Regions from separate parts of the Streptomyces sp. NBC_01268 genome, predicted to be linked through region 2. Evidence: riboswitches for the same ligand, from Rfam matches in the RefSeq annotation. Region 2 holds a riboswitch; the other holds the start of a gene.
What was found. A riboswitch is a leader RNA that binds a small molecule or an ion and turns the genes downstream of it on or off. The one in region 2 is predicted to bind ZMP and ZTP.

Region 1 (4,205 bases), 2.8 Mb from region 2:
CGCCGGGGCGACGTGCTCACCGCCGATCCAGTGGTCGTAGCGGGGCTCGTACGACATGATCGAACCCTCGGTGCCGGGGGCCGCGTAACGGGTCATGGGCAGGACCTCCTCGTACCGCGCCGGCCGTCCCTGGCCGGCTGCGCTCAGCGGCGAGTCTGCGCGGATCGACGTTGCAACCCCGTTGCGCCCGCCGAGAGTTCGGCGTCCAGCGCGGACAGCCGCGCCCGTACGGCCGGAGCCTGCGCCGCCGGTACGGCGGCGGCCAGCGCCCGCCACACCACCACGTCGTCCTCTCCCCACGCGCTGTACGCCCAGTCCGCGAGCAGCCCCGGATCCGCCCGGTCCACCAGCGCCGCCCGCAGCCGGCCGGCCAGCCGCTCCCGGAGGCGTACCACCCCCGGGGCCCGCGATCCCGGCAGCAGCGGCCCCGCGTACTCCCCGAGCGCCGTCGCCACCGCCCCCGAGGCGAGCCGCCGGTCCACCGTCAGGAAGTCCGCGTCGACCTCCCCGGTCAGCCGGTACGGGCGCGACGCCAGCAGCCCCGCACCGAGCAGCCCCCGCAACCGGGACATCTCCGCCCGCAACGTCACCGGGGTCACCGACTCGTCCTCGTAGAGCAGCGTCAGCAGTTCGTCGCCGCCCACCCCCTCCGGCCGGTGGGCCAGCACCGTCAGGATCTCGCTGTGCCTGCGGGTCAGCCGCAGCCGCCGCCCCGCCACCTGCAAGAGCGCCTCGTCCCTGCCCAGCGCCGCGAGACGCGGCCGCGCCCGCGCCGGGGCCGGGGCGAGAAGCGCCAGCTGCGACTCCGCCGCCCTCGCCACCGCCTGCACGAACGCCAGGCTGTGCGGATGCGCCAGACCGTCCCCGCCCGTGATGTCCACCGCGCCCAGCAGCCGCCCGCTGCGCGGGTCGTGCACCGGCGCCGCCGCACACGTCCACGCCTGCGCCGGGCGCTGGAAGTGCTCCGCGGCGCACACCTGCACCGGCCGGTCCACGGCGAGCGCGGTCCCCGGCGCGTTGGTCCCCGCCGCCGTCTCCGACCAGCGCGCCCCCGGCACGAAGTTCATCCGGCGCGCACTCCGGAGCGTCTCCGGGTGTCCCTCCACCCACAGCATCCGCCCCGCCGCGTCACAGACCGCGATCAGATGCTCGCCGTCCCGCGCGTACGCCCCCATCAGCTCCCGGATCACCGGCATCGCCGCCGCCAGCGGATGCTCCTCCCGGTGCCCCGCCAGCTCCTCCTCGTCGAGCTCGACCCGCGCCGCGCCGTCCGGGCTCACCCGCGCCCGTACCGAGCGCCGCCACGAATCGGCGACCAGCGGCCGCACCGGCGGGAAACCGAGCGGGCCCCCGGCCGTGAACGCCTCGTGCGCCCGGCGTACGGCAGCGGTGCCTCCCGGGGCCGGACCCGCCGCTCCGGCCGCACCCGCCGCGCCCGTCACCGCACCGCTCAACTCGGCCTCCCCGGCGAGGCCGTTGGCCTCGTGGACGTCATCGTCATCGCCATCGTCGTGCGCGCGGGAGGCGCCGACAAGCGTCCGCGCGGCCTCGCCTGTGCCTCCTGTCCGGTACCCGTCACGCGGACCGTCACGTACAGTGGTGCCGGGCCGTGACTGGCGCTTGAGGTGGATCACCACCGGGGAGCGGTCCGGCGGACGCGCTCACCGGCGCGGCCGTGTCGCGGTCGCGCGCCTGGGCATCCACCGGTCATCGTCGACGCCCAGGAGTGGCCCATGTCCACCAGCACCGCCCGCCTCATGGACGGCACCGCGCTCGCCCGCCGCACGGTCGAGGAGACCGCCGTCCGCGCCGCCGAGATCACCCGCCGCACCGGCGTCACCCCCTGTCTGGCCACCGTCCTCGTCGGCGCCGACCCGGCCTCCGTCACGTACGTCAAGATGAAGCAGAACCGGTGCGCGAAGGCCGGAATCCGCTCCAAGCACGTCGAACTGCCCGCCGACACCACCACCGAAGAGCTCGTCGCGGCGATCACCGCCCTCTCCGAGGACCCCGAGGTCCACGGCATCCTGCTCCAGCACCCCGTCGGCCCGCACATCGACGAGCGCGCCGCCTTCGAGGCCATCGCCCCGGAGAAGGACGTCGACGGCGTCACCATGGCCTCCTTCGCCGCCATGGGCTTCGGCCTGCCCGGCTTCGTCTCCTGCACGCCCGGCGGCATCATGCGCCTGCTCGACGCGTACGACGTCGAGCTCAGCGGCAAGCGGGCCGTGGTCGTCGGCCGCAGCGCCATCCTCGGCAAGCCGGCCGGTCTGCTGCTCCTCGGCCGCGACGCCACCGTGACCTACTGCCACTCCCGCACCACCGACCTCTCCGCGGCCATCCGAGAGGCCGACATCCTCGTCGCCGCCGTCGGCAAGCCCCACTTCATCAAGGGCGAGGACATCAAGCCGGGCGCCGTCGTGATCGACGCCGGCTACAACCCGGGCAACGTCGGCGACGTCGACTTCGAGAGCGCCGCCGAGCGCGCCTCCCTCATCACCCCCGTGCCCGGCGGTGTCGGCCCGATGACCATCGCCGTCCTGCTCGCCCAGACCGTCGAGGGGGCAGAGCGCCAGCTCGGGCTCTGATCCGCACGGTTCGGGGGCTGCGCCGTCGCGGCGGGCCCGTACCGGTGGGCGATCGGGTGCGTGTCCGGGGCCGGCCCCGGTCCCTGCCCCGCGCCCGTCCGGTGCCGTGCCCGGTGCCGTGTCCGGCGCCTGTCGGGTACCGCGCCCGGCGCCCGTCCGGTGCCGTGTCCGGCGCCTGTCGGGTACCGCGCCCCGCGCCCGTCCGGTGCCGTTTCCTGGCGCCTGTCCCGGTTTGCGAAGAGGTGTCCGTCGGCGCCGCCCCCGGACCGTCGGTCCCCGCCGTTCGTTTCGTGTCCCTCGGGCCGTGATCAGGGTCTCGCCCCAGCAGCGGGATTGTCACGGTTCTGTACGAGCGGTGCCCAAGTCGCGGATATCGCTCGCCACATGGGCGACGCCGGGTGAACCTGTTCCCTATGCTCCACCCGCCGACGGCATCCCCGTCCCGCGGCGCCCGGGATCCCCGACGGCCGGGCGCCGGCGCTCTGCTCGTCGCGGCGCTCGCCGCGGTCCTGCTCCTCTCGGTCGCCCTCACCGCGCGCGACGGCCACGACGTCCGCGCGCCGCGTGCCGTCGGCTCCGCTCGCGCCGGGGCCGGCACGGCGGCTCCGCCGGACGCGGGACCCGCCGGAGGGCGTGCCGACACCCCGTACGACACGCCCGGCCAGCATCCCTCCGCGCAGGGCGAGAGCCCCTCGCCCCTGCCGACGCGGACGGCCGCGCCGACCCGATCGGCGAAGCCCCGCCAGGCCCGCACCGCCTCCTCGTCACCCACCGGCTCCGGTTCCGGTGCGGGTTCCGCCCCCACGGCGACCCGCGGGACGACCGCGCCCCCGCGGTCCACCCCGGGCCCCTCGGCGGCGCCCTCCGGCACCCCGTACGACCGGCTGCGCGTCGGCGACTGCTTCGACATCGACCGCGACGCGCCCGGCACCGTCGTCCGCCGCACCTGCGGCAGGCCGCACGACGCCCAGGTCGTCGCCCGGCTGCGGCTCACCGGCCGGTACGCCGACGACGGCGCCGTACGGGACGCCGCCGCCGTCCTGTGCCGGGGGCTGCTCCGCCGCAAGGCCGCGGACCAGCCGCTCGGCACCCGCTGGACGACCTTCGTCCAGTACCCGTACCGCACCAGCTACCTGCTCGGCGACGACACCACCGTCTGCAGCCTCGCCGCCCCTTCCGGCTCGGGCCGGCAGCTGACCGCGCCGCTGCAGTGACACCGCCCGGCGGAGGCCCCGGTCAGGGCGCCGCCACGGCCGCGAGCGCCGCCGCCGGGTCCTGCTCCGCCGGGCCCGCCGGGGTCCAGCGGCCACGCTCCTTGCGGTACGGCCACCAGCGGCCGTCCACGCCGAGCCGCAGCTGGGCGTCCGCCGCGGCGACCGTCCAGCGGGCGGCGCCGACGGGCCGCAGCTCCGGCCGCTCGCCGTCCTCCCAGGCCTCCGCGAGCTGCGCACCCGCCCGCACCAGCACCTCGGGCGCCGGGACCCGCTCCTCCTCCAGGACCTCCAGCGCCGCCGCGCCGCCGTACCGCCAGGCCCGCACGGCCAGATCGAGCTCGGTCCGCCCGCGCCCGGACCCCTCGGCGAGTCGCGCCGCGATCCACGGCACGGGATCGCCCGC
Region 2 (4,205 bases):
CGAGGCGCCCGTCGTGCGGGACGAACCCTGCTGCTACCAGGAGCTGGCCCCGCTGCCGGACTTCGACGGCAACCGGGTGGTGCTCGGCGCGTGGACGGTGGGCGACGAGTCGGCGGGCCTGGGCATCCGCGAATCCGCAGGCTTGATCACGGACGAGTACGCCCGCTTCATCCCCCACGTGATCCTCTAGGGCTCCCCGGGCGGGCCCCACTCGCCGACGTACTCCCTCAGCGGCGCGGGCTCCAGTCCGGCGGCGTCGGCGAGGTCCAGGGCCCGCCGGAGATCCTGCTCCAGGGTCTCGTTGAAGTGCAGCAGGATGATGTCGCCCGCCTTCAACCGCGGGGTGGGCGGCGTCCACTGGCCCCAGGTGGTCAGGTCGTACGTCCACGTCACGACGGCCTTGGCGCCGCAGGCGCGGGCGGTGGTCCGGGTGGTGGCGTCGTACACGCCGTACGGCGGACGCAGCAGCCGGGGCCCGTCCCCGAACTGGGCGAGGTGCTGGTCGCGCGCCCCGCAGACCTCGGCCTTCTGCCCGGCGGCGTCGAGGGTGGTGAGGTCGGGATGGTTGACGGTGTGGTTCTCGACCCGCGACCGCCCCTGGTCGAGCAGGGTGTGGAAGTAGCCGGAGTCGTACGAGTAGGCGCCCGGCAGCAGGAAGAGGGACGCGGGCACCCGCCGGTCGAGCAGCAGCTTCGCGGCGGCGGGATCGTGGTACCAGCCGTCGTCGATGGTGATGAAGACGACCGGGTCGCCGGTCTCCACGTGGGAGACGACCGGGACGGGCTCGGGCCAGGCCGCGAGCGGGGCGGCCTGGGCGGAGCCGCCCAGGCCGCCGAGCAGCGCGACGGGAACGAGCGCGGCGAGCGCACCGCGCAGGACGCGGCGCAGACGTGGTCTGGACATGGCGAAATCATTGGCCTAGACCAACTCGGGTGTCAATGGCCGGAGTTGCACCAAAGGGGGATCCGACGAAGACGGCGGGAGGGGGCCGGGGCCGGAGGAGGGTGTCCGGACGTGGCGGCGCCCGTAACGAGCGCAGCGAAGTGAAGGTCGCGGTCCGGACACCCCCACCCGGAGGCCCCGGCCCCCGGCTGACGGGGGGTGTTCGTCACCCGGCCACCCCGCCCCCCTCACCCCCCGGCCAGCACCTCCCGCAACTGCTGAAGCCCCCAGTCCAGGTCCTCCTTGCTGATCACCAGCGGCGGAGCGATCCGGATGGTCGACCCGTGGGTGTCCTTCACCAGCACCCCCCGCCCCATCAGCCGCTCGGAGATCTCCCGCCCCGTTCCTCGCGAGGCCACGATGTCGACACCCGCCCAGAGCCCGCGCCCGCGCACCGCCTCCACCGCGCCGCCGCCCACGAGCAGCCCGAGCTCCGCGTGGAGGTGCTCGCCGAGCTCCGTGGCCCGCTGCTGGTACTCGCCGGTCTCCAGCATGGCGATCACCTCAAGGCCCACGGCGCAGGCCAGCGGATTGCCGCCGAAGGTCGACCCGTGCTCGCCCGGCCGGAACACCCCGAGCACGTCCCGGTCGGCGACGACCGCCGAGACCGGCACCACACCGCCTCCGAGCGCCTTGCCCAGGATGTAGACGTCCGGCACGACCCCCTCGTGCTCGCACGCGAAGGTCCGCCCCGTCCGCCCGAGGCCGGACTGGATCTCGTCGGCCATGAACAGCACGTTCCGCCGGGCCGTCAGCTCCCGCACCCCGCGCAGGTAGCCGGCCGGCGGGACCAGCACCCCGGCCTCGCCCTGGATCGGCTCCAACAGCACCGCCACCGTGTTCTCGGTGACCGCCGCCTCCAGGGCGGTGAGGTCGCCGTACGGGACGATCTCGAACCCCGGCGTGTACGGACCGAAGTGGTCCCGCGCCTCGTGGTCCGTGGAGAAGCTGACGATCGTCGTGGTGCGGCCGTGGAAGTTGTTCGCCGCGACCACGATCTTCGCGTGCCCGTCCGGCACGCCCTTCACCTCGTACCCCCACTTCCGGGCCGTCTTCACGGCCGTCTCGACGGCCTCGGCGCCGGTGTTCATCGGCAGCACCGCGTCCTTGCCGCACAGCGCGGCCAGGCGCGTGCAGAACGCGCCGAACCGGTCGTGGTGGAAGGCGCGCGAGGTGAGCGTCAACCGGTCCAGCTGCGCCCGCGCGGCGTCCAGGAGGCGCGGGTTGCCGTGCCCGAAGTTGAGGGCCGAGTACCCGGCGAGCATGTCGAGGTAGCGGCGCCCCTCGACATCGGTCAGCCAGGCGCCTTCGGCGGAGGCGACGACCACGGGCAGGGGGTGGTAGTTGTGGGCGCTGTGCGCGTCCGCGGCAGCGATCTCGTCTTGCGTTCTCGACACGGGATCTCCGATCGTCCTGCGGCCAGGGGCGGGTGTGGCTCCCTTTTCTTATCGTCGCTCGCATGCCGGACGGGGAAACCTGCGCTGACGGCGCGCCCGCTAGGCTGCGAACACGCGTGGCGACTGGCGTACGGGGAAGCGACCCCGGGGGAGCCACGCGCGGCAGACCACACGAGGTGCCGCCCGCCTGGGCATCACGGGAACCGACCGGGTCCCGTGTGGCGCCGCGCGAGCGAGCCGTGGCGCTCCGGGACCGTCCACCCGAACCCGGAGCGACGCCATGACACCCACCGCCCAGCCCGCCGCGCACCACCCCGCCCTCACGGCCGCCGACCCCGACCTGGCCGCCCTCGTCGGCGCGGAGGAGCGCCTCCAGGCGGAGACCCTCCGCCTCATCCCGAGCGAGAACTACGTCTCCGCCGCCGTCCTGGAAGCCTCCGGCACGGTGCTGCAGAACAAGTACAGCGAGGGCTATCCGGGCCGCCGCTACTACGAGGGCCAGCAGAACATCGACCGGGTCGAGACCCTGGCCGTCGACCGGGCCAAGGCCCTGTTCGGGGTGGAGCACGCCAACGTGCAGCTGTATTCCGGCTCCCCGGCCAACCTCGCCGTGTACCTGGCGTTCGCGCGGCCGGGGGACACGGTGATGGGCATGGCCCTGCCGATGGGCGGCCACCTGACGCACGGCTGGGGCGTCTCGGCGACGGGCACCTGGTTCCGGGGCGTCCAGTACGGCGTACGCCACGAGGACGGGCTGATCGACTTCGACCAGGTGCGCGAGCTCGCGCTCAAGGAGCGCCCGAAGGTGATCTTCTGCGGCGGCACCGCGCTGCCCCGCACGATCGACTTCGCGGCCTTCGGCGAGATCGCGAGGGAGGCCGGCGCGGTACTCGTCGCCGACGTCGCCCACATCGCCGGCCTGATCGCGGGCGGCGCGCACCCGTCCCCGGTGCCGCACGTCGACGTGATCTCCACGACCACGCACAAGACCCTGCGCGGCCCGCGCGGCGCCATGCTGATGTCCCGCGAGGAGCACGCGCGGGCCCTCGACAAGGCGGTCTTCCCCGGCCTCCAGGGCGGCCCGCACAACCAGACCACCGCCGCGATCGCGGTGGCCCTGCGGGAGGCGGCCCAGCCCTCGTTCCGCACCTACGCGCACGCCGTCGTCGCCAACGCCAAGGCACTCGCCGAGGCGCTGCTGGCCCGGGGCTTCGACCTGGTCTCCGGCGGCACCGACAACCACCTGATCCTGATGGACCTCACCCCGAAGGAGGTCCCCGGCAAGACCGCCGCGAAGGCCCTGGACCGGGCGGGCATCGTCGTCAACTACAACACCGTCCCGTACGACACCCGGAAGCCCTTCGACCCCTCCGGCATCCGCATCGGCACCCCGTCCCTCACCTCGCGCGGTCTGGACGTCACGCACATGCCGCTGGTCGCGGAGTGGATCGAGCGGGCCGTCACCGCCGCCGGCAAGGGCGACGAGAACACCCTCGCGACCGTACGGGCCGAGGTCGCGGAGTTGATGGGCGCGTTCCCGGCACCGGGCCTGCCGGTCTAGCCAGGCGGCCTCGGTGCCGGCGGCCGTCGTGGGTCTCCGCGTCGCGGAATCTGCGAGGCGGCGCGCCATTCCCATCGGACATGGCGCGCCGGCTGCCCGTCAGATCACCGGAGGTCGACCCAGCCGGGTCATCCGCCAGACCGTCCGCCATTGCATGGGGCGGCGAGGCGGACACGGGACGCGGACGCCTTCGAAGAAACCCGCCCACCACAGCCTGAGCCCGTGCAACGGGGGCCTCTGCGCCACGGTGTACGCCGCCCACGAAGCGAGGTACAGCGGCACCAGGACAGCGGGAAGCCGGCGTT

Region 1: another riboswitch for ZMP and ZTP. It lies ahead of OG309_RS35025 (bifunctional 5,10-methylenetetrahydrofolate dehydrogenase/5,10-methenyltetrahydrofolate cyclohydrolase); the one in region 2 lies ahead of glyA (serine hydroxymethyltransferase).

The regions. Positions count from the first base shown of each region.
Region 1 is NZ_CP108454.1:7,838,337-7,842,541, forward strand. It holds gene exaC (acetaldehyde dehydrogenase ExaC) at 1-96, opposite strand, end outside; gene OG309_RS35020 (GAF domain-containing protein) at 144-1,454, opposite strand; ZMP/ZTP riboswitch at 1,600-1,705, shown strand; gene OG309_RS35025 (bifunctional 5,10-methylenetetrahydrofolate dehydrogenase/5,10-methenyltetrahydrofolate cyclohydrolase) at 1,734-2,588, shown strand; gene OG309_RS35030 (hypothetical protein) at 3,002-3,802, shown strand; gene OG309_RS35035 (SWF or SNF family helicase) at 3,825-4,205, opposite strand, start outside.
Region 2 is NZ_CP108454.1:5,075,876-5,080,080, forward strand. It holds gene OG309_RS22895 (glutathionylspermidine synthase family protein) at 1-190, shown strand, start outside; gene OG309_RS22900 (polysaccharide deacetylase family protein) at 187-903, opposite strand; gene rocD (ornithine--oxo-acid transaminase) at 1,131-2,339, opposite strand; ZMP/ZTP riboswitch at 2,449-2,539, shown strand; gene glyA (serine hydroxymethyltransferase) at 2,620-3,900, shown strand; gene OG309_RS22915 (glycosyltransferase family 2 protein) at 4,000-4,205, opposite strand, start outside.